One region of the Nonomuraea sp. NPDC003201 genome, then DNA from elsewhere that is predicted to be linked to it. Evidence: riboswitches for the same ligand, from Rfam matches in the RefSeq annotation. Region 1 holds a riboswitch; each other region holds the start of a gene.

What was found. Region 1 has a riboswitch for S-adenosylmethionine ahead of ACWDX9_RS02920 (GNAT family N-acetyltransferase). Riboswitches for the same ligand answer to the same signal wherever they lie in the genome.
Region 2: it holds a riboswitch for S-adenosylmethionine, as region 1 does, so the genes downstream of both, ACWDX9_RS58225 (ABC transporter substrate-binding protein) here and ACWDX9_RS02920 (GNAT family N-acetyltransferase) in region 1, are expected to answer to the same signal.
Region 3: it holds a riboswitch for S-adenosylmethionine, as region 1 does, so the genes downstream of both, thrC (threonine synthase) here and ACWDX9_RS02920 (GNAT family N-acetyltransferase) in region 1, are expected to answer to the same signal.

What each region holds. Positions count from the first base shown of each region.
Region 1 is NZ_JBSFTC010000003.1:84,461-92,000, forward strand. Features, by position in the region: gene ACWDX9_RS02910 (hypothetical protein) at 577-780, shown strand; gene ACWDX9_RS02915 (hypothetical protein) at 1,263-1,667, shown strand; gene ACWDX9_RS02920 (GNAT family N-acetyltransferase) at 1,832-2,461, opposite strand; SAM riboswitch class I at 2,469-2,569, opposite strand; gene ACWDX9_RS02925 (L,D-transpeptidase) at 2,767-3,948, opposite strand; gene pyrE (orotate phosphoribosyltransferase) at 4,215-4,739, shown strand; gene ACWDX9_RS02935 (hypothetical protein) at 4,843-5,529, shown strand; gene ACWDX9_RS02940 (hypothetical protein) at 5,797-6,003, shown strand; gene ACWDX9_RS02945 (hypothetical protein) at 6,009-6,752, opposite strand; gene xylB (xylulokinase) at 6,882-7,540, opposite strand, start outside.
Region 2 is NZ_JBSFTC010000473.1:589-6,045, reverse strand. Features, by position in the region: partial or broken gene ACWDX9_RS58235 (MFS transporter) at 1-426, opposite strand, end outside; gene ACWDX9_RS58230 (helix-turn-helix domain-containing protein) at 486-1,460, shown strand; SAM riboswitch class IV at 1,511-1,631, shown strand; gene ACWDX9_RS58225 (ABC transporter substrate-binding protein) at 1,698-2,810, shown strand; gene ACWDX9_RS58220 (ABC transporter ATP-binding protein) at 2,789-3,898, shown strand; gene ACWDX9_RS58215 (ABC transporter permease) at 3,895-4,752, shown strand; gene ACWDX9_RS58210 (ABC transporter permease) at 4,745-5,457, shown strand, end outside.
Region 3 is NZ_JBSFTC010000123.1:9,104-16,643, forward strand. Features, by position in the region: gene ACWDX9_RS33550 (YbhB/YbcL family Raf kinase inhibitor-like protein) at 1-32, shown strand, start outside; gene ACWDX9_RS33555 (hypothetical protein) at 177-416, opposite strand; gene groL (chaperonin GroEL) at 562-2,187, opposite strand; gene ACWDX9_RS33565 (cold-shock protein) at 2,601-2,801, opposite strand; gene ACWDX9_RS33570 (MoaD/ThiS family protein) at 3,047-3,322, opposite strand; gene thrC (threonine synthase) at 3,347-4,579, opposite strand; SAM riboswitch class I at 4,593-4,734, opposite strand; gene ACWDX9_RS33580 (RNA polymerase sigma factor) at 4,814-5,368, opposite strand; gene ACWDX9_RS33585 (alpha,alpha-trehalose-phosphate synthase (UDP-forming)) at 5,400-6,830, shown strand; gene ACWDX9_RS33590 (hypothetical protein) at 6,837-7,412, opposite strand; gene otsB (trehalose-phosphatase) at 7,448-7,540, opposite strand, start outside.

The sequences.
Region 1 (7,540 bases):
GTCCGGCGACAGCGCGGGTTCGATTCCCGACGACCGCTGCGCTCCACCAGGGATAGTGGCTGACGAGAGATCGGCGAGCAGGAGTCGGCGAAACACAGGTACTGAACGGCGACTGCCTGCTGCTCAGACAGGCTGGGGTTGCAGTTTGGGTTGCAGTTCACGGTGGTTTCAGCTCGTTCGGGGAAGACCGCGTGGTGGCATTGGTCCAGGGGGAACTGTCCTGAACGGCCACGCCCAGAGCTGCTAATGCGGTTTGGGTTTACCGCCCATCCGGGGTTCAAATCCCCGATCCTCCGCAGGTGAAAGGCCCTCTCCCGTAGTTGGGGAGAGGGCCTTTTTCGATCTTCTATGGGCAGCGGGTTGCAGACACTCGGCGAGATATGGCGCAGCTTCGTCTCGCTGCTCTCCGGCTCGGGCACGCCTCATAGGTCATCTCGGTCTGGTCGGCCCACAGCAACACCACCGTCACCGAGAGCTGCTCGCCCCGTGTTCCTGGAAGGGCGCATGCATTGGATCTTTCCTGAGCGAAGATGCATGGAACATCATCCGTAGCCTCACCCAACCGAAGGATGGTCGTTGAAGCGCAGCAGCGGAACTCGCCGTAGTGGTGCTCGTAGTCTCGTCCTTCTCGGCTGGTTGTTCCTCGTTGTGGCCGGCTGGGTCGTTCTCACCGGAACAGGGGGCGATGCGACCACAGCGGTGATCGCGCTGGTGGGCGTGGGGCTGGGGTTTCTCATCACAGCCGTCGTGCTGGCGATCGAGGACCTTGACCGCCACTGATCAGGGAGACCCCAGAGGGCGTCTTTCATCTGGAGGGTGTGGCGCGCCCGGTGGTGGTCACACGGATGTGGCCGAGGATTTCCTGAACGCCTTGCTCGATGAGGAGGGCAGTGTTGGCATGGGCGTCCCGTACGACGGCCTGCTTGAGGATGGACTTCCGCTGATTTCGGTCCTCCGTGCGCTCGATCGGGGCCGCCAAGCTTCGTGGTGAAGGCCAGATCATGATCGGTCCACCTGTTCCTAGCCTTGAGCCGTTCCGCGGTCTGGGCCTTCTTGCGCCCGTAGGAGCGCGGCAGGCAGTGTCCCGGGGGCGATCGGGTCGGATGCTGTGCCGGTGTCAGCCGCCGTGTCAGCACGCCAACCGCCCGGTATCAGAGCGGTCGGCGACAGTGAATGCACAGAGCGCGAACCGGGGCACGCCCAGCTCGCCCCCGCCTCTCGTGGAAGCCCATTTCATAACAGAGCCAAGGGAGTACGCCACCATGTCCATCACCCTTTCCGACCAGGACAAGCTCACCCTGCGGACCGCCGCGTGGGGTGCCGTCTCCCTGATGTCCGCCGCTGGTGCCGCCGGCTCGGCCCACAAGGTCGCCGCCGAAGGCTCCATCGCCCTGACCTCCGCGACCGGCCTGGTCGGGCACGTGCTCACCAAGGCGCCCAAGGGAGTGAAGTACGGCAAGTCCGTCGCCGACCTGGCCGACCTGGTGCTGCCGGCCCTGACCGCATCCATGAGCCTGCTCAAGCAGCAGGATCCGGCCGAGGCCGACAACTTCCGCAGCACCGTCAGCGTCGCCCTCGAAGCAGCCGCCCGTACCCACCAGGGCCGGCCCAGCCCCACCCTGGCCGAGATGACCCGCAAGATCACCGCAGCGCTCGACGCTGCTTGATGGGATGTCAACCTCGTGTCGCGGGGTCCACTCCGGACCCCGTGACAAGGCGGCGTGATGGGTCAGGCACGGGTCGAGCCCCGCCACCGGGTGGCCAGGCTGGTGGGGCCGAACTTACTGACAGGTCGTGTTCAGGTGCTCAGGGGCGCCTCACCGCACCCATCTCAGAGGGCCGGCGAACGGGAGCTCACGGCGGTGAGGCGGGCTTGCAGTACCTGTTTGACGGTAGGCCATTCGGTGGCGACCACTGCGAACATGGCCGAGTCGCGGACCTTGCCCTCCTCGCCGTGCGCCCATGACATGGACCAGGCGCGCAGCACGCCCTCGAAGGGGATGCCGAGTCGTTCCAAGGCCCGGCGGCAGCGATGGTTGCGGGCGTCGGTCTTCAGGTCGACGCGGGCGACGCCGAGCACGTCGAACGCGTAAGACAGCAGCAACAGCTTCGCCTCGGCATTGATCCCGGTGCCCTGTGCCGAGGCGGCCAGCCAGGTGAAGCCGATCTCGATCGCGCGCAGGTCCGGCCGGTCCGGCCACCTGCGAGGATCCCACAGGCCGGTGCATCCCACCGCCTTGCCGTCGGTGAGCCGAACCTGCGCGAATGGGGTCAGCCCGTCGCGGGCGAGCTGGGCCGCCAGGTAGTCCGGTATCTCGCGAGCGCGAGGCACCAGCGTGAAATCGTAGGACGACCGATCCTCCTCGGCCGCCTCCGCGAGATCCGCCGCGTGCCGCATCGCCAGCGGCTCCAACCGCACCAGATCGCCGGAAAGGACAGGAACATCAAGCCGCACGCTCATCAGCTCTCCCTCATCGTTCCTGGCATTGGCACCTTTCCCGCGGATTGCCCGCTGGGGAGGTTGCCGGACCGTCACAGGGCCAGGTCCCTCAGATCCTCTGGATGAACTACCGAGTCGAGATCCTGCCCGCACAGACGGACACCGTCAATTCGCCTTCCATAGACGGCGCTTGAACGGGGCAGATGAGCTCTCTGGAAGAGTCGCACCCAATGTGGGAAGTGTGAGAGGTGGACACACCTGGCACGGTCTGGCCTTAAGACTCATGGCGGCCAGGCGTCGGGAGTGCTCACCACCAGCGGCTAACTCTAGGCGTTGATCGACTTGCCGAGGGCGCTGTCCGCGAGCCAGTCATCCCATGACTTCGCCCACGGCGTCGGCCCGTTGCCGAACTCGAGCTTCCGCGACGTCCCCGTGACCTCGATGATGTCTCCCCGCTGCGTGAAGTTGTAGAACCAGCGGGCGTTGGCCATGCTGGCGTTCACGCAGCCGTGGCTGACGTTGCTGTTGCCCTGCGCGCCGGTCGACCAGGGGGCGGCATGGAAGAACATGCCGCTGTAGGTCATCCGGACATTCCACTTGGTATGGGCGTAGTACTCGCCGGGCCTGCCGATGGTGGCCGAGTCCATGAGGGTCGACGCGGCCTTCTCCTGGGCGATCATGACGCCGGACCAGCTCTCGTCGCCCTTCTTGCCCAGGCTGACCGGGATGGCCTTGACGACCTTGCCGTTCTCCCGCACGACCGCCCGGTGGGTGGCATTGCGGATCTTGGTGATGTGCTCGTCGCCGACGGTGAACGTCAGGCTGCGGTCCCTGGTGCCCCACAGGTCCCGGCCCGCCCGCAGTCCGGCCAGGTGCGCGACCACCGTGACCTTCTCGCCGACCGGCCAGTACTCGCGCGGCCTGAACTGGACCTCGCGGTCGCTCACCCAGCTCCACGCGCCCTCGACCGGCTTCGACATCCGTACCTCGAGCGACTTCTCGACCGCGGCCCGGTCGCTCCTGGCGGTCACGGGGCGCGACAGAAGGAGCTGGACGGGCATGCCGACGCCGACCTTCTCGCCGTCCAGCGGGGACATGCCGCTCTCCAGCACTCGCTTCGGCTTGAGCGTGGTGAACGTGGCCCGCGCGGTGACGGGCTTGCCGTCCGTGCCGGTCGCCTGCGCGCTCACCGTGTACGCGGTCGAGGGCTGCAGCGGCCACGTGGGGTGCCACGTCCCGTTCGCACCAAGAGTTCCGCGTACCTCATGCCCCTTGGCGTCGGCGACGGTCAGCTTGGTGACCTTGCCGTTGGTGGCCTTGACGCTGACCCCGGCGTCCGGGGGCACCTTCTTCGTGCCGTTCGCCGGGGTGATCGACAGCTTGGCTGCGAGGGCCCGCTCCTGCGGGCCGGCGGGCGGTGGTGGGTTCGAGCCACCCGAGGTGCAGCCTGCGGTCAGCAGCAGTGTAGCCGTGAACGTACTGACGAGTATGGTTCGGCCGTTCCGCATCGTCGATGCCTCCACTCCCCGACAAAATAGGCATCTTTCGGACAAGACGGCCTATTAGCGATACGGAGAGCTATATGCCCATAACTGTTGGTAACAATGCAAAAGTGCCTTGATCGATGCGGCAGGTTGCGAGGCAGGCGTATCCAGAGGGTGTCTGCGAGATCGAGGAGTGGGACTTCGGGACGTGGCACCCGCCCACCATGAGGTGAGGCTGTTCTTGCTTCTCGGCTGTGTGGGCGGTCCTGCCTCTGGGAGACTGGGTGCCTGTGACGCGCTCTGACCTGGCTCGCAGGATTCATGCCGCCGCCCACCTCACCGGCCACTTCGTGCTGCGCTCAGGACGTACCGCCACCGAGTACTTCGACAAGTACAAGTTCGAGGGTGACCCCGTTCTGCTGGATGACATCGCTCGGGCGATGGCGCCCCTGGTCCCGGGGGACGTCGAGGTGTTGGCCGGGCTTGAGATGGGCGGGATTCCGGTGGTCACCGCGCTTGGCCGGCACACCGGTCTGCCGTGCGCGTTCGTCCGTAAGCAGGCCAAGACGTACGGGACCTGCCGACTGGCCGAGGGCGCGGATGTGGTGGGGCGGCGGGTTCTGGTGGTTGAGGACGTTGTCACCAGCGGTGGCCAGATCGTCCTGTCCACTGCTGAGCTGCGGAGCCTCGGGGCCCAGGTCAGTGAGGCATTGTGCGTCATTGATCGCGAACAGGCGGGTGCGGCGGCGCTGGCCGCGGAAGGCATCAGGCTTTCGTCGTTGTTGACCGCGATCGACCTGCGCATGACGGACTGATCCGCCGGGCCCATCGACAAGGGCCTCTCTTTACGATCGTCGCCCGTCCGGGCAGGTAGAACAAGACTGTTTCTTTGGTCGGTGCCGTCGCCATGCTGTAACCGTGAACGCCACAAACAGCGAGGTCTGGGATCCGTTCGGCACCTTGCACAACGCCCTGTGGATCGGAGGGGGACAATGGGCCGGCAAATCCACCGTCGCCAGGCTGCTCGCCACCCGGTACGGGCTGACCGCCTATCACTACGACTATCACGACGCACGTGCGCACAATGACCGTCGGATCGCCCGTCGCGTGCGGCTTGGCGAGCCGATCGCGGACCCTGAGCCGGACGCCGTCTGGGTGAACAGCAGCCCTCAGAAAATGGCCGACGAGATCCTGGCCGGGTTTCCCGTGCGGTTCGAATGGGCTCTGGATGACCTGCGTGGCCTGGTTTCGGGGCGGCCGGTCGTCGCCGAAGGCTGGGGGCTGCGTCCCGAACTGGTCGCTCCCATCATCGACTCAACCTGGCGGATGATCGTCATGGTGCCGAGCGAAGAGTTCCGCCGGCGCCAGGTTCGCGAGCTGCCCCGGGCCGCCGCAGTCGATCACCAAGTCAGCGATCCTGATCGAGCACAGCGCAATCGACTCGCCCGAGACCGACTCGTCGCCGATGAGGCCGTTCGTTCCGCTCGTCGTTTGGGCATCCGGGTTCTGGAGGTGGATGGGGCCGCTGATGCGGAGGCTGTGGCGGATATCGTGGCCGACCACTTCAGTTCCTATCTGCCGCTTGCGAACGTCTACGGGTCTTGATGACGCCGCTGGGTTGCACGCGTTCCTGGAAGCAATGGCGTGACCGTGCCCGTGGTGGTCTCGGTGATGCCGATCCCGGAGATCGTGGCGGCCGTCGGCTCGTAGCCGTGTTGACGTTCATCGCTGCCGGCTCTGGGGCCGCCGCTGGCCGAACTGGCCCGTGCCGTCCGCCCCGGTGGGCATGTGGTGCTGTCGGACATCCATCCGCTGTCGCTGTATCTGGGAGGCGTGCCGAGGGTGGCGGGACAGGACGGGAGCGTACGAGCCATGCCGGCCAGCCGGTTCCTGGCCAGTGACTACATCAACGCCATCCACGAGGCAGGGCTGCAGATTGTGGCCTGTCACGAACCTCGGTGGGGCGAGTCGCCCGGCGGGCACGGTGGTCCTCTCGCCCAGCGGTGGTGTTCGGAAGCGGCGGCGGTGGCCTATCAGGACACTCCCGCCTTGATCGTCTGGCATCTCCGCAGGCCCTGACCCGCTCACCAACTCAGTGCCTTCGGCCGGCTGGTCGTGGTGGGCAGCCGGTCACGGAGCATCCGGGCGCCGAGCGGGACCAGGGCCACGCAGAGCAGGCCGGTGACCAGCACGTCGGGGATGGAGGAGCCCTTCAGCACGCCCATCCACGTACCTCCTGCCAGCAGCAACATCACGGCGCGGGCGGTGCCGAAGAGGCCCGAGCGCCAGGCGGCGATGGCCAGCAGCAGCGAGCCCGCGTACTGGCCGACCGAGGCCCAGACCGGTACCCGCCACGGTCCGTAGGAGATGTCCACATACTCCTTCATGGTCGCGCTCGTCGCCTGGTCCAGGCCGATGGCCTCGGTGAGCTGGAAGGCGGTCTGGTCGGCGCCGGCGAAGTACAGGCGGGCGAACAGGCCGATGACCAGCAGCGTGGCGCCCCACTGGGCGAGGTGGCCGCCCACCTGCTGGGCCAGGGCGACGAAGGCGGGGAAGAGCAGCAGCGCCCCCAGCGCGAACACCGCGTAGGAGAGGGTGAGCAGGGCGGGTGCCGACGTGTGGGCGAGGAGCTGGCCGAAGGCGGCGAAGGGCTGTGCCTCGGCCCAGGCCTGCTGCTGAGGGGTGAGGGCGGTGGCCGTGCTCAGGTAACGCAGCAGGTATCCGGCGCACATGATCATCGGCCCCACGATGAGCGTCACGCCGCCGATCCATCGTCCGGGGAAGGGAGTGGCCATCGGGGCGCCGGTGAGAGAGGAGGGGGTGTTCATGGGAGCGAGCCTGGCGCCGCCGAGGTGGGCCCGTCATCGGCCGATGGTCAACCGGCGCCCCTGTCGAAAGTCAGGGGCGCCGGGCAGGCGACCGGCAACAAGCCGGACAGGCGTCCGGAAACGAAGGAGTCAGTCGAGGATGTGGGTGGTGGCGCGGGTGTAGCGGTCGCGGATCGAGGGGACGGCGTCCCCTTCGTACGTCTCCGTCTCCTCCGACCGCCAGTCCGGCGTGGTGACCAGCGTGGCGGCCTGGTACGCGGCGCCGTTGGCGACGTACTCGGCCGGCGGCGGCACCGTGATCGGGACGCCGAAGATCGTCGGGGCGATGCGGCGGACCGCCTCGGAACGGGCCGCGCCGCCGATCAGCAGCACCCGCTCCGGCTTGGTGCCCAGCGCGTCGAGGGCGTCGGCGAGGCCGCACAGCATGCCTTCGATGGCCGCCCGCGCCAGGTGGGCGGGGGTTGAGGTGGCCAGGGTCAGCCCGTGGACGGAGCCCGTCGCGGTCGGGCGGTTGGGGGTGCGCTCGCCCTCCAGGTACGGCACCAGCGTCAGCCCGTCCGCCCCCGGCGGGGCCTGGAGAGCCAGATCGCTCAGCGCGTCCAGGCTCACCCCGGCGATGCGGGCGGCGGCGTCCATGACGCGGGCGGCGTTGAGCGTGCACACCAGCGGCAGGAACCGACCCGTCGCGTCGGCGAAGCCGGCCACCGCGCCCGTCGGGTCGGCGCTGGGCGACTCCGCGACCGCGAACACGGTGCCGGAGGTGCCCAGCGACACCACGACGTCGCCGG
Region 2 (5,457 bases), on a different contig from region 1:
GACCGACCGCCCGAGCACGAACGCGTCGCCGGGCAGCACGTCGGGCAGCATCGCCGCCCGCGCGGCGAAGAAAACCGGCGTGAACAGCCCCGTGACCAGCACCAGCGCCAGCATCGCCCAGACCGGCAGCCCCGCGTAGGCCAGCAGCAGGCACGTCACCGCCCGGACCACCTCGCCGGTCACCATCAACGCCCGCGGCGGCAGCCGGTCGGCCAGCGAGAGCAGCAACAGCCCGCCCACGATGAACGGCAGCCAGCCGGCCATGTACGCGGCGGCCGACAGGCCGGCCGAGCCGGTCCGCGCATAGACCAGCACGGACAGGGCCAGCATCTTGATCGAGTCCCCGCCGACCAGCAGCGCGAAGCTGCCGAACAGGACCCGGAACTCCTTGACGGCGAACACCTCGCCGAACGTCGCGCCATTCACGTCCACGATGGTGCGGACCGGACCGGCGAACTGGCGACTCTTTCGGATATAACCGAAAGGTGCCCGTAAGAATCGAGGTCACCCCGCAGGACCTGGTGGCCACCAGGTTCGCGATCTCACCGCTGATCGAGACCATGCACGCGCAGTGGGTGCTGGCGGGCCGGCTGGAGGCGGGCGTCCACGGCCGGTGGGCCGCTCGGTGGCGGGGCACGTACCGGGAGCTCGAACGCGTCCACCCCGTGCTGCGGGCCGCGGACGCGATCAGCGGCAACCGGCGCGGCACGAACGTCGCCTTCATCGCCCCGCCGCCGACGGCGGTGGACGTGCCGTTCGAGGCGGAGCTGGCCGCCATGCGCAGGACGCCGCTGGAGCAGGCGCACGCGGAGATCGCCCGGGCGCTCGCCGGGCGGCCGGCGGCGGGCGGGGTCAGGGAGCTGCTGGCGGGACCGCGGGTGGTGGAGCGGTTCGCCGACGCGTACGGGGCGCTCTGGACGGAGGTCGTCTCCCACGAGTGGCCGCGCTTCCGCGCGATCCTGCAGCGCGACGTCGCCCATCGGGCGGGACGGCTGGCCGCCTACGGCTGGGCGGCGGCGCTGGAGGACCTCAGCCCGCAGGTCCACTGGCGGCCCCGGGGGCAGATCGAGGTCGAGCTGACCAGCCTCCACGGGCTGCGTCGGCTCGGCGGCAAGGGGCTGCTCTTCCTGCCGTCGGCGTTCACGACCGCCGTCGGCGCCTACCTGGAGGACGCCTGGCCGTACGCGATGATCTACCCCGCGAGGGGCGCCGCGGCCCCGCCCGCCGCGGCCGACGCCGACCTGTCGGCCCTGATCGGCCGCAGCCGCGCCCGCATCCTCGCCGAGCTGGCCGCGCCCGCCACCACCACCCAGCTCGCGGCCCTGCTCGGGCAGAGCCTGGGCACCACGGGCGGCCATCTGGCGGCGCTGCGCAGGACGGGCCTGATCGCGGGCACCCGCGTCGGCCGCGGCGTCCTGTACGCGCGCACGCCCCTCGGCGACGCCCTGATCAACGGCTGATCCATCCCCCTGTGTCCTATTCATGCAAATCCTACTGATATAGTCGCTTATGTCACGAGTCCAGTGCGAAGCCCCGGCTTGCTGGACGGCAACCCTCCCACCGCGGCGGGGTGCCCCGGGTGATGACACGGTCGTCGAGCCGAACGGTGCTGCTCGCGGCAAGCGCGGATGTCGAGTCGTGCTGCCCTGCGCCCTTGGCCGGCCGCTCGAAGAGGAACTCGAAAAGGAATGGGAAAGATGAAGGGCGGATTCACTCGCCTCGCGGGACTGGGCATGGTGGTCGCGCTGGCGGTCACGGCCTGCGGCGGCGTCGACACTGGCGGCTCCACTGGCGGTTCTACCGGCGGCTCCACTGGCGGCGCGGCGAAGCAGGAGCTCACGGTGACCGCGTTCGCGGGCGCGTGGGGAGAGCTGTTCAAGAAGTCGTTCGTGGAGCCGTTCGAACGCGACACCGGCGCCAAGGTGAACCTCGTCTACGGCGCGAACGCCGAATGGCTCACCAAGCTGCGCGCGGCCGGCGGCAAGAACCCGCCGTTCGACGTCATCGCGTTCACCCCGGACGCGTCGCTGCCCGCGGCCTCCGCCGGGCTGCTCCAGCCGCTGGCCACCGACAAACTGGCGCACTTCAAGGAGCTGGACCCGGTGCTCGCCGGCAAGTCCGCGTACGACGGCAAGCAGTACGGCGTGCCGCTGACCACCGGCTCCACCGGCCTCCTCTACCGCACCGACAAGATCAAGACGCCGCCCGCGGACTGGGCGGACATCTTCGACAAGCAGTACTGCGGCCACGTCGCCCTCCCGCCGCTCACCTACAACCCCGGCCTGGAGTTCTTCTCCGCCCTGGTCACCTCCCAGGGCGGCACGCTGTCCGACCCGGCCGCCGTGGACAAGGCGTTCGACAGGCTCGCGACGCTGAAAGGCTGCGTGTCCTCCTTCCCCGCCAACGCGGGCAACGCCGCCACCGTCATCGAGAACGGCGACGCCTGGATCATGCCCTTCTGGGACGGCCGCGCCTTCGCCATGGCCCAGGCCGGCTCCCCGATCGGCTTCACCTACCCCAAGTCCGGCCCCGTCGGCGCGCTGACCTCGTACTTCATCGCCGCGGGGACGCAGAAGGGCGGCCTGGCGATCAAGTTCCTGGACCACCTGACGGCCGCGCAGAACCAGAAGCCGTTCGCCGAGGGCACCTGGTACGCCGCCGGCAACGACTCGATCTCCTACAGCGAGCCGTTCGAGCAGAAGGTGAAGCACGGTCCCGACGTCTTCAAGAAGTTCATCTGGGTGGACTACGCGGTCGCCACCCCGAAGCTGAACGAATGGCAGCAGCGGTGGAACCAGATCTTCGGCTGACCCCGGAAGAAGGCGGCGGGCACGTCGAGATCGAGGGGCTCGCCGCCGGGTACGACGGCGCGCGCGTGCTCGACCTGGACCGGCTGTCGATCCGCAAGGGCGAGTTCCTGTCGATCCTCGGGCCCAGCGGCTGCGGCAAGACGACGCTGCTCAACTGCGTCGCCGGGTTCGTCCAGCCCACGGCCGGGCGGATCGTGATCGACGGCTCCGACGTGACCCGGCGGCCCCCGTACCGGCGGGGTCTGGGCATGGTGTTCCAGAACTACGCGCTCTTCCCGCACATGACCGTGGCCGCCAACGTGGCGTACGGGCTGCGCGTGCGCCGGCTCGGCCGGCGGGAGCGGGACGAGCGGGTGCGGGAGGCGCTGAGCCTGGTCGGCCTGGAGGGGTACGCCGGTCGGCGGCCCCGCCAGTTGTCCGGCGGGCAGCAGCAGCGGGTCGCCCTCGCCCGCGCCCTGGCCATCCGGCCCGCCGTGCTGCTGCTGGACGAGCCGCTGTCCAACCTGGACGCCAAGCTGCGCAGGGAGATGCGGGTGGAGCTGCGCGCCATCCAGCGGCGCATCGGCACCACCATGGTCTTCGTCACGCACGACCAGGAGGAGGCGCTCGCGCTGTCGGACCGGGTGGCCGTCATGAACGGCGGCCGGGTCGAGCAGCTCGGCAGCCCCGACGAGGTCTACCGGCGGCCGGCGACCCGGTTCGTGGCGCAGTTCATCGGCGCGGCCAACGTCCTGGAGGGCACGGTGACCGGCTCGGGCGCGCTGGACTCCGGCGGGATCGTCGTCGAGTGCGGCCCGCTGTCGCTGCGGCCGGGCGGGCGCGCCGTCGTCGCCGTCCGCCCCGAACGCATCCGCCTGGCCACACCGGGCCCAGAGGCCGGCCCAGCTACGGGCGGCGTGGCCGGGACGGTGGGGTATCGGGCCTTCGCCGGGGACGCCTGGCACGTGGAGGTGCGGCTGGCCGACGGGCGAACCCTGAGCGTGCGGGTCGCCGACACCGGCGCCGGAGATCCGCCCAGCGCGGGCACGTCCGTGCTCGCGCGCTGGGATCCGGCCGACGTCATCCTCCTGGAAACGGAGTCGCCGTGACACGCCGCTGGGCGGGCCTGCCGTACATCCTGCCGCTCGTCGCCTTCCTGGCCGCCCTGTTCCTGGTCCCCCTCGTAGGGCTGCTGCGGCTCAGCTTCAGCCCTGTCGACGCCTTCAACGCGGCGCTGCCAGGATTCACCTTCGGGCAGTACGCCCGGGTGTTGACCGAGCCGTACTTCTACAGTTCCCTGCTGCGGACCCTGGCCACCGCGCTCCTGGTGGCGGTGCTGTGCGTGGCGCTGGCGTACCCGGCCGCGTATTTCCTGGCCCGCCGGCGGCCCGGCGTCGTGCGGACCCTGCTGTTCGTCATCGTGATCTCGCCCCTGCTGACCAGCGTGGTCGTACGCACCTACGGATGGGTCGTGCTGCTGTCCGGCAACGGGCTCGTCAACCGGGCGCTCGTCGCCTCCGGGCTGCGTGAGCAGCCCGCCCAGCTGCTCACCAGCTACCCGGCCGTCGTGGTCGCGGTGACGCACGTGCTGCTGCCGTTCGCGATCATCCCGCTCACGACGGCGCTCGGCGGGCTGGACCGCAACCTGCACCGGGCCTCGCAGACGCTCGGAGCCGGGCCGGTCAGGACGTTCCTGCGGGTCACGGTCCCGCTCAGCCTGCCCGGCGCGGTCACCGGCGCCCTCATCGTCTTCGCGCTGGCCATGGGCATCTACATCACGCCGCTGCTGGTCGGCGGGGTGACCCAGCCGCTGACCGGCATCCGGGTCTACGACCAGGTGACGACGGTGTTCGACTACCCGGTGGCGGCGGCGCTGAGCTTCGCGCTGCTGGCGCTGACCGTCGTGTCCACGGGGCTGCTGGCGGGCGTGTTCCGGATCTGGGAGAGGCGCCTTCATGGGTGAGCGGGGCTACGACAGGATCGTGCGGCTGGTGGCCGCGGCCCTGGCGGCGCTGGTGTTGCTGTTCCTGATCGCGCCGCTGGTCGTGCTGGTGACGAGCTCGTTCAACCGGGCGGGCTCGATGGCGTTCCCGCCGTCGGGGCTGTCGCTGCGCTGGTACGCCGAGGTGCTCGGCTCGCCCGACTGGCAGGTCTCGTTCCGGCTGAGCGGCCTGCTGGTGCTCCTGGTGGTGCCGACGACGGTGGTCATCGGGACGCCGGCGGCGTATGGGCTGTCGCGGGGGTCGTTCCCCGGCCGGCGGCTGCTGCAGGGGTTCGCGCTGTCGCCGCTGATGGTCCCGGAGATCATCGTCGCGCTCGGCCTGCTCTACTACTTCCACGGCGTCGGCCTCGTCAACTCGGTGACCGGGCTGTGGCTGGCGCACTCGCTGGTGGCGCTGCCGTTCGTGGTGCGGGCGGTCATGGTGAGCGCCGCGCAGCTCGACCCGGCGCTGGAGCGGGCCGCCCTGAGCCTGGGCGCCGGGCGGGTCCGGGTGTTCCTCACGGTGACGCTGCCGCTGCTGCGGCCCGGCATCCTCGCGGGCGCGGTCCTCGCCGCCGTCACCTCGCTCGGCGAGGTCGCCGTCACGGCCCTGGTGGCGGGCGCGAACACCACGACGGTGCCGCTGCGCATCTTCTCGGCCGTGCAGTACCAGCTCGACCCGTCGAT
Region 3 (7,540 bases), on a different contig from region 1:
GCGGCCACGTCGTCGCGACCTACAGCACCTGACCGCGCCCACGGCCGCACCGCCCTCCGGAGGGCGGTGCGGCAGGCGCGAAAAGGGAAGCCGCCCCCGTAACGGGCGGGCCGGAAAAAGGGAGACGCCCCACCGCGAAGGGCAGGGCGTCCGAGAGACCGAGAGCGCGGCAGGCGTCAGCCGAACACTGCGCAAGAGGCCCCGAGCTGCGGCAGCAGCTCCTCGACGAGCGGGACTCCCAGCTTGGACTCGCCGGCCAGCGTCCCCGTGGTCAGGCAGAGCGGCGCCTGCACCACCTTCATGAGCTGACCGGTGAGGACCGGGGTGCCGGACGCATGGGCAGGGACGGCGAAGGCGGCCGCGGCGGCCGCGCTCAGAATGGCGATGCCGAAAATACGCTTGCTGCGGGAAAGCATCCTCTACTCCTTCGTTGAGGTGTGTGATCACCACCTTTCCTCACTCGGAGTAGCGGATCAATTATGAAACGTAATGGCTGATAAACGAAAACAAGAGCGACCCGGAAAACCGGGCCGCTCTTGTTATGAACAGCGAAGAAAAGACCTAGAAGTCCATGTCGCCGCCGCCCGGCATGGCCGGAGCAGCAGCGTTCTTCTCGGGCTTCTCGGCGATGACGGCCTCGGTGGTGAGGAAGAGCGCCGCGATGGAAGCGGCGTTCTGCAGCGCCGAGCGCGTCACCTTGGCCGGGTCGAGGATGCCCGCCTCGAACATGTTGACGTACTCGCCGGAAGCGGCGTTCAGGCCCTCACCCGGGGTGAGGTTGCGAACGCGCTCCACCACGACGCCGCCCTCGAGGCCGGCGTTGACCGCGATCTGCTTCAGCGGCTCCTCCAGAGCCTTGCGCACGATCGCCGCACCCGTGGCCTCGTCGCCCGACAGCTCCAGCTTGTCGAACGCCTTGGCGCCGGCCTGCAGCAGCGCCACGCCACCGCCGGGCACGATGCCCTCCTCGACGGCCGCCTTGGCGTTGCGCACGGCGTCCTCGATGCGGTGCTTGCGCTCCTTCAGCTCGACCTCGGTCGCCGCGCCGGCCTTGATGACCGCCACGCCACCGGCCAGCTTGGCCAGCCGCTCCTGGAGCTTCTCACGGTCGTAGTCGGAGTCGGTGCGCTCGATCTCGGCGCGGATCTCGTTGACCCGGCCGGCGATCTGCTCGGGGTCACCGGCGCCGTCGACGATCGTCGTCTCGTCCTTGGTCACCACGACCTTGCGGGCGCGGCCGAGCAGGTCGAGGGTGGCGTTCTCGAGCTTGAGACCGACCTCCTCGGCGATGACCTGGCCACCGGTCAGGATGGCGATGTCGTTGAGCATGGCCTTGCGGCGGTCGCCGAAGCCCGGGGCCTTGACGGCCACGGAGCGGAACAGGCCGCGGATCTTGTTGACGACCAGGGTCGCCAGGGCCTCGCCCTCGATGTCCTCGGCGATGATCAGCAGCGGCTTGCCCGACTGGACGACCTTGTCGAGCAGCGGCAGCAGATCCTTGTTGGCGGAGATCTTGCTGTTGACGATCAGGATGTACGGGTCCTCGAGCACGGCCTCCATGCGGTCCGAGTCGGTGACGAAGTACATCGACGTCATGCCCTTGTCGAAGCGCATGCCCTCGGTGAGCTCGAGCTCGAGGCCGAAGGTGTTGCTCTCCTCGACGGTGATGACGCCTTCCTTGCCGACCTTGTCCATCGCCTCGGCGATGAGCGAGCCGATCTCGGGGTCGGCGGCGGAGATGGAGGCCGTGGAAGCGATCTGCTCCTTGGTCTCCACGTCCTTGGCCAGCTTGGAGAGCTCCTCGCTGACGCGCTCGACGGCGGCCTCGATGCCCTTCTTCAGGCCCATCGGGTTGGCGCCGGCGGCCACGTTGCGCAGACCCTCGCGCACCAGCGCCTGGGCGAGCACGGTGGCGGTGGTGGTGCCGTCACCCGCGACGTCGTCGGTCTTCTTGGCGACTTCCTTGACCAGCTCGGCGCCGATCTTCTCCCACGGGTCCTCGAGCTCGATCTCCTTGGCGATGGAGACACCGTCGTTGGTGATCGTGGGGGCGCCCCACTTCTTCTCCAGCACGACGTTGCGGCCCTTGGGGCCCAAGGTCACCTTGACGGCGTCGGCGAGCTGGTTCATACCACGCTCGAGACCGCGCCGGGCGTCCTCGTCAAACGCGATCATCTTGGCTGCCATAAGGCTAGACCTCCCAGATGCAGGGTGGCTTGTCGTGGACCGAGCCGACGCCCGCGACGGCATGGGTCAGCATCTCCTTCGGCAGACCCCATCGTCCCGATCCGAGTGTTGGCACTCTGCTGCACAGAGTGCCAACGAACTGTTTAGCACTCTACCCTGTCGAGTGCAAGCGAGAAGCCTCCTACCGGGCCTTTTCTCCCCATATCAGCCTGTACGGCGGAGCCGTCCATCGCCGGCCGCAGGACCCCGCACCTGCGACGAGCCGCGTCCAGGCCACCGCAGGTGGCGGGATCCATACGCACGGCGAGCCGCCTCGCGCGGCTCGCCGTGACCGAGTCGACGAAAGAAAGGTGGCGGGCTCGCACGGACTGCGCTGCCGGGCGATCCCCGCCGGTGCATACCAGGGGGGTGTATCAGACCGCGCGGACGGACTCCGCTTGAGGTCCCTTCTGGCCCTGCGTGATCTCGAACTCGACCCGCTGGCCCTGTTCGAGAGATCGGTACCCGTCCATCATGATCGCTGAGTAATGGACGAATACATCCTTACCACCGTCTACCGCGATGAAGCCGTAGCCCTTGTCCGCGTTGAACCACTTGACGGTGCCCTGCGCCACTTCCGACTCCTCTTACTGGGCTTTCAGATCTCGCCCATTCCTCCGCGAGACCCGTAATCGCCGGACTTAAGGGAAAATCAGCCAGACGATCGCCCTCGACCATACCTGTGGCACGGGGTTTGGCAACAGAGTCAATCTGCAAACGACGCATTTCTTCGCAACGAAGGCGCTTCAACGTTTCATTTGCCCTGGAAATGGAGAAGGCGCCCACTAGGGGCGCCTTCCACACGTGTGATCTATAGCACTCAGCCGCCGGCAACCGCCGGGATGATTGAGATCTGAGTGCCCTCAGGTGCCGGAGTGTCGAGCCCGTCGGCGAAACGGACGTCCTCTTCCCCAACGTAAACGTTGACAAAACGACGAATCTTGCCCGATTCATCCAGAATTCTCGCGCCGATCCCCGGGTAGTCCGAGTCGAGCTTGGCAAGCACGTCACGAAGAGTCGCGCCCTCACCACTGACTTCGGCGTTGCCCCCGGTGTAGGTGCGCAGAATGGTGGGAATCCGCACCGAAACGCTCATGGTTAAACTCGCCTTTCCTGGTTGTCAGACAGTCGCGCGGAACGCGTCGAGGGAGGGCCGGATCACGGCCGTGGGCTGGGCGTCGTCGCTGATCGCGTCGAGTGTCTTGAGCCCGTCGCCGGTGTTGAGGACCACGGTCTCGGCCTCGGGGTCGAGCCGCCCGCTCTCGGCGAGCTTCTTCAGCACGCCCACGGTCACCCCTCCCGCGGTCTCGGCGAAGACGCCCTCCGTCGAGGCCAGGAGCTTGATCGCGGCCACGATCTCGGCGTCCGTGACGTCCTCGACGGCCCCGCCGGTGCGCCGGGCGATGTCGAGCACGTACGGTCCGTCGGCCGGGTTGCCGATGGCCAGCGACTTGGCGATGGTGTCGGGCTTGACCGGCTGGACGACGTCGTGCCCCGCCTTGTACGCGGTGGAGACCGGCGAGCACCCGGCCGCCTGCGCTCCGAAGATCTTGTACGGCGTGTCCTCGACCAGCCCCAGCTGGACCAGCTCGCGGAAGCCCTTGTCGATCTTGGTGAGCTGCGAGCCGGAGGCGATGGGGATGACGATCTGCTCGGGCAACCGCCACCCGAGCTGCTCGGCGATCTCGTACGCGAGCGTCTTGGAGCCCTCGGCGTAGTAGGGCCGCAGGTTGACGTTGACGAACCCCCACTTGTCACCCAGCGGGTCGCCGATCAGCTCGGAGCAGAACCGGTTGACCTCGTCATACGTGCCTTCGATCCCGATCAGCTTGCCGCCGAACACGCGAGCCATGGCGATCTTGGCCGCTTCGAGGTTGGCCGGGATGAACACGCACGCCTCGAGCCCGGCGCGCGCCGCCGCCGCGGTGACCGCGCCCGCGAGGTTGCCCGTGGAGGAGCAGGAAAGGGTGTGGAAGCCGAAGTTACGCGCCGCCTCGACGGCGATGGCGACGACCCGGTCCTTGAAGGAATGGGTGGGGTTGCCCGAGTCGTCCTTCACGTACAGGTTCTTGAGACCGAGTGCGCGTCCGAGGTTTCCGGCCTTGACCAGTTTGGTCCAACCCGGGTTCATATTGGGCTTACTCGCGACGTCAACCGGCACCGGGAGCAGCGACCGGTAACGCCAGATGTTGGCGGGACCCGACTCGATGTCGGAGCGGGTCACCGTACCGAAGGAATAGGCCGCTTCGAGCGGCCCGAAACACTCCAGACACGCGAAGCTCGGACCGAGCGGGTAACGCGTGCCGCACTCGCGGCAGGACAGACCGACAGCAGGACCAAAGTCGAGCGACATGAAGCGAGGCCTTCCCTCATCTTCGCCTGCGGCCACCTTGACCGCAGACCGGAATTGGCACCTTGTCCCGGTCGGCCTCGCCAGGTCGCGAGTCTCAAACCGGGAGGGTTGCCGGGGCTTCGCAGGGCCGGTCCCTCCACCCCTCTGGATGAGCAATATTCAGTTGTTGAAAAGGACTCTACCCGTCCGTGGGGCCCAAATGGCCACCCGTCTCAAGATGCGAGACGTGGCGTCTCAGCGATAATCATCACCCAGCACTCCCTGCACGTATTTGCGGGCCTGGTGAATGCGCGACTTGGCGGTGCCCAGGGGAATGCCGAGCTGCTCGGCCACCTCGTTGTAGTCGAGCTGGACGATGTCGCGCAGCACCAGCGCCTGCGCCAGGTCGGGCTTGTCGGCCTCCAGCGCCTCCATGGCGTCGAGCAGGTCGAGCCGGGAGCCCGCGATCACGCTCACCCGCGCCACGTCGGGCTTCTGCGTGGGCAGCTCGTCCGAGGTCTGCTCGGCCGCGCGCCGTTTGAGCGACCTGTACGTGGTGCGCGCGCAGTTGGCCGTCACGATGTGCAACCAGGTGCTGAACCGCGCCCGGCCCTCGAACCGGCCGATGTTGCGCGCCACGGCCAGCAACGTGTCCTGCGAGGCTTCCTCGGCATCCTGGTGATAGGGGAGGATCCGGGCGCAGTGCCGCATCACATCCGGCTCGATCCGCGCCAGGAGCTCGCCAAGTGCGCGATGATCTCCTCCTGCGGCCGAGCGGGCGAGTTCCTCGGTTAGCTCATCAAGCGCCATAGCTGGGATCCTATGGGCGAAGGGAGCGTAGATGAACAGCGTCCTGGTGGCCTCCAACAGAGGGCCCGTTTCCTTTACCGTCTCGGACGACGGCGAGCTGACCATGAAACGCGGTGGCGGCGGCCTGGTTTCGGCACTGTCCGAGGTGGCCAGGAAGGACGGCATGCTGTGGGTGTGCGCGGCGCTGTCCGACGGCGACCGCAGCGCCGTGCGCCTGGTGCCGGGCGGCCGCATCGACCACGCCGGCTACGACACGGGCCCGCTGCGCATGCTCGACATCCCGCCCGCCACCTTCCACCGCGCCTACAACGCCGTGGCCAACTCCACCCTGTGGTTCGTCAACCACCTGCTCTACGACATCCCGAACTCGCCCAACTTCGGCACGAGGTTCGAGCGCGAGTGGGAGTCCTACCGCGACTACAACGGCGCGTTCGCGCTGGCGCTGGCCGACGAGGCCGGCCACGGCGCCCGCGTCATGGTGCAGGACTACCACCTGACGCTGACCCCGGCGATGCTCCGCGCCGAGCGGCCGGACCTGCGCATCGCCCACTTCAGCCACACCCCGTGGGCGCCCCCCGAATACTTCTCGCTGCTGCCCGACGAGGTGGTCGGAGAGGTCCTGGAGGGCATCCTGGGGGCCGATCACGCCGGATTCCTGGCCGACAGGTGGGCGCAGGCGTTCATGGACTGCTGCGAGGCGCTGCTGGGCGCGGAGGTCGACCGCGTGGGCCGCAGCGTCACCCACGAGGGCCGGACCACCCGCATCGGCGTGCACAGCCTCGGCGTGGACGGCGACGCGCTGTGGGAGCGCGCCGTCGAGCCCGACGTCGAGTCGCACATGACCGCGCTCAGGGAGCAGGTGGGCGACCGCCGGCTGATCGTCCGCATCGACCGCACCGAGCTGTCGAAGAACATCGTGCGCGGCCTGGTGGCCTACCGCGAGTTCCTCGCCGCGCACCCGGAGTGGCACGGCAAGGTGGTGCACCTGGCGTTCGCCTACCCGAGCCGGCACGACCTGCCCGAATACCGCGAATACACCGCGTCGGTGCTGCGCTGCGCGCAGGAGATCGAGGACGAGTACGGCACCGAGGACTGGGACCCGCTGATCCTCAACGTCAACGACGACTACCCGCGTTCGCTGGCCGCGTACCGGATGGCCGACGTGCTGCTGGTCAACCCCATCCGCGACGGGATGAACCTGGTCGCCAAGGAGGGCCCGATCCTGTCCACGAGGTGCGCGCTCGTGCTCTCGCGCGAGGCGGGGGCGGCGGCCGAGCTGGGCCCGCACGCGCTCGTGGTGAACCCGTACGACATCAGCGGGACGGCCGCCGCGCTGCACGCCGCGCTCGTCATGCCGGAGGACGAGCGCCGCATGCGGCGCGACAAGCTGCACGCCGCGGCCACCGCCCTGCCCCCGCAGAAGTGGCTCGCGGCCCAGCTCGACGCGCTGGCCGAGATCTGACCTCGGTCAGGTCCAGTCGGCGTGCTTGAGCGTGTCGGCCAGCCCCGGCGTGTTCCACTGGTCCACGATGAGGATCTTGCTCTGCGGCAGGTACCACTCGCGCTGCGTGAAGCGGAGCAGCACCTTCGTGGTCGAGCCCGAATACTTGACGCACTCCGACTGCCACGCGTTGTAGGCGGCCTTGTGCCCCGCGCCGACCTGGCGCAGGCCCCTGGTGACCTTCGGGCCGATGGCCTCGCCCCACTTCCGGTTGAACGGGCACGGCTGCACGTCGCTCGCCGTGTAGAAGGGCCGCTTGCCGGTGTACGGGCCGAACCCCTCGGCGCCGCGCTTGATGGACGAGGGGCCGAGGACGTAGAAGGCGTCGCACTCGGGCGTCCCCCAGCCCATGGGCTTGCCGCACTTGCCGGTCACGATCTGGACATCGTCGCCGAAGCGGTGGACCACCCACTTGATCGGGATGTACAGGGTCAGGCCCTTGCGCAGCTTGACCGCCTGGGCGGGTGCGGCGTGCGCGGGCAGGGAGGTCGCGAGGAGGGTGGCCGCGGCCACGGCCACGGCGGCGAGGTGTCGCTTGTGCATGCGCCCGACCCTAGGGAGCGCGACTTGCAGCTCAATCACGAACGGCTGAAAGCCGCCACAAGCTCCTCCAGCAGCGCGACGACGCCGTCGGGCCCGTCCACCACGATGTCGGCCCGCTCGGCCAGCTC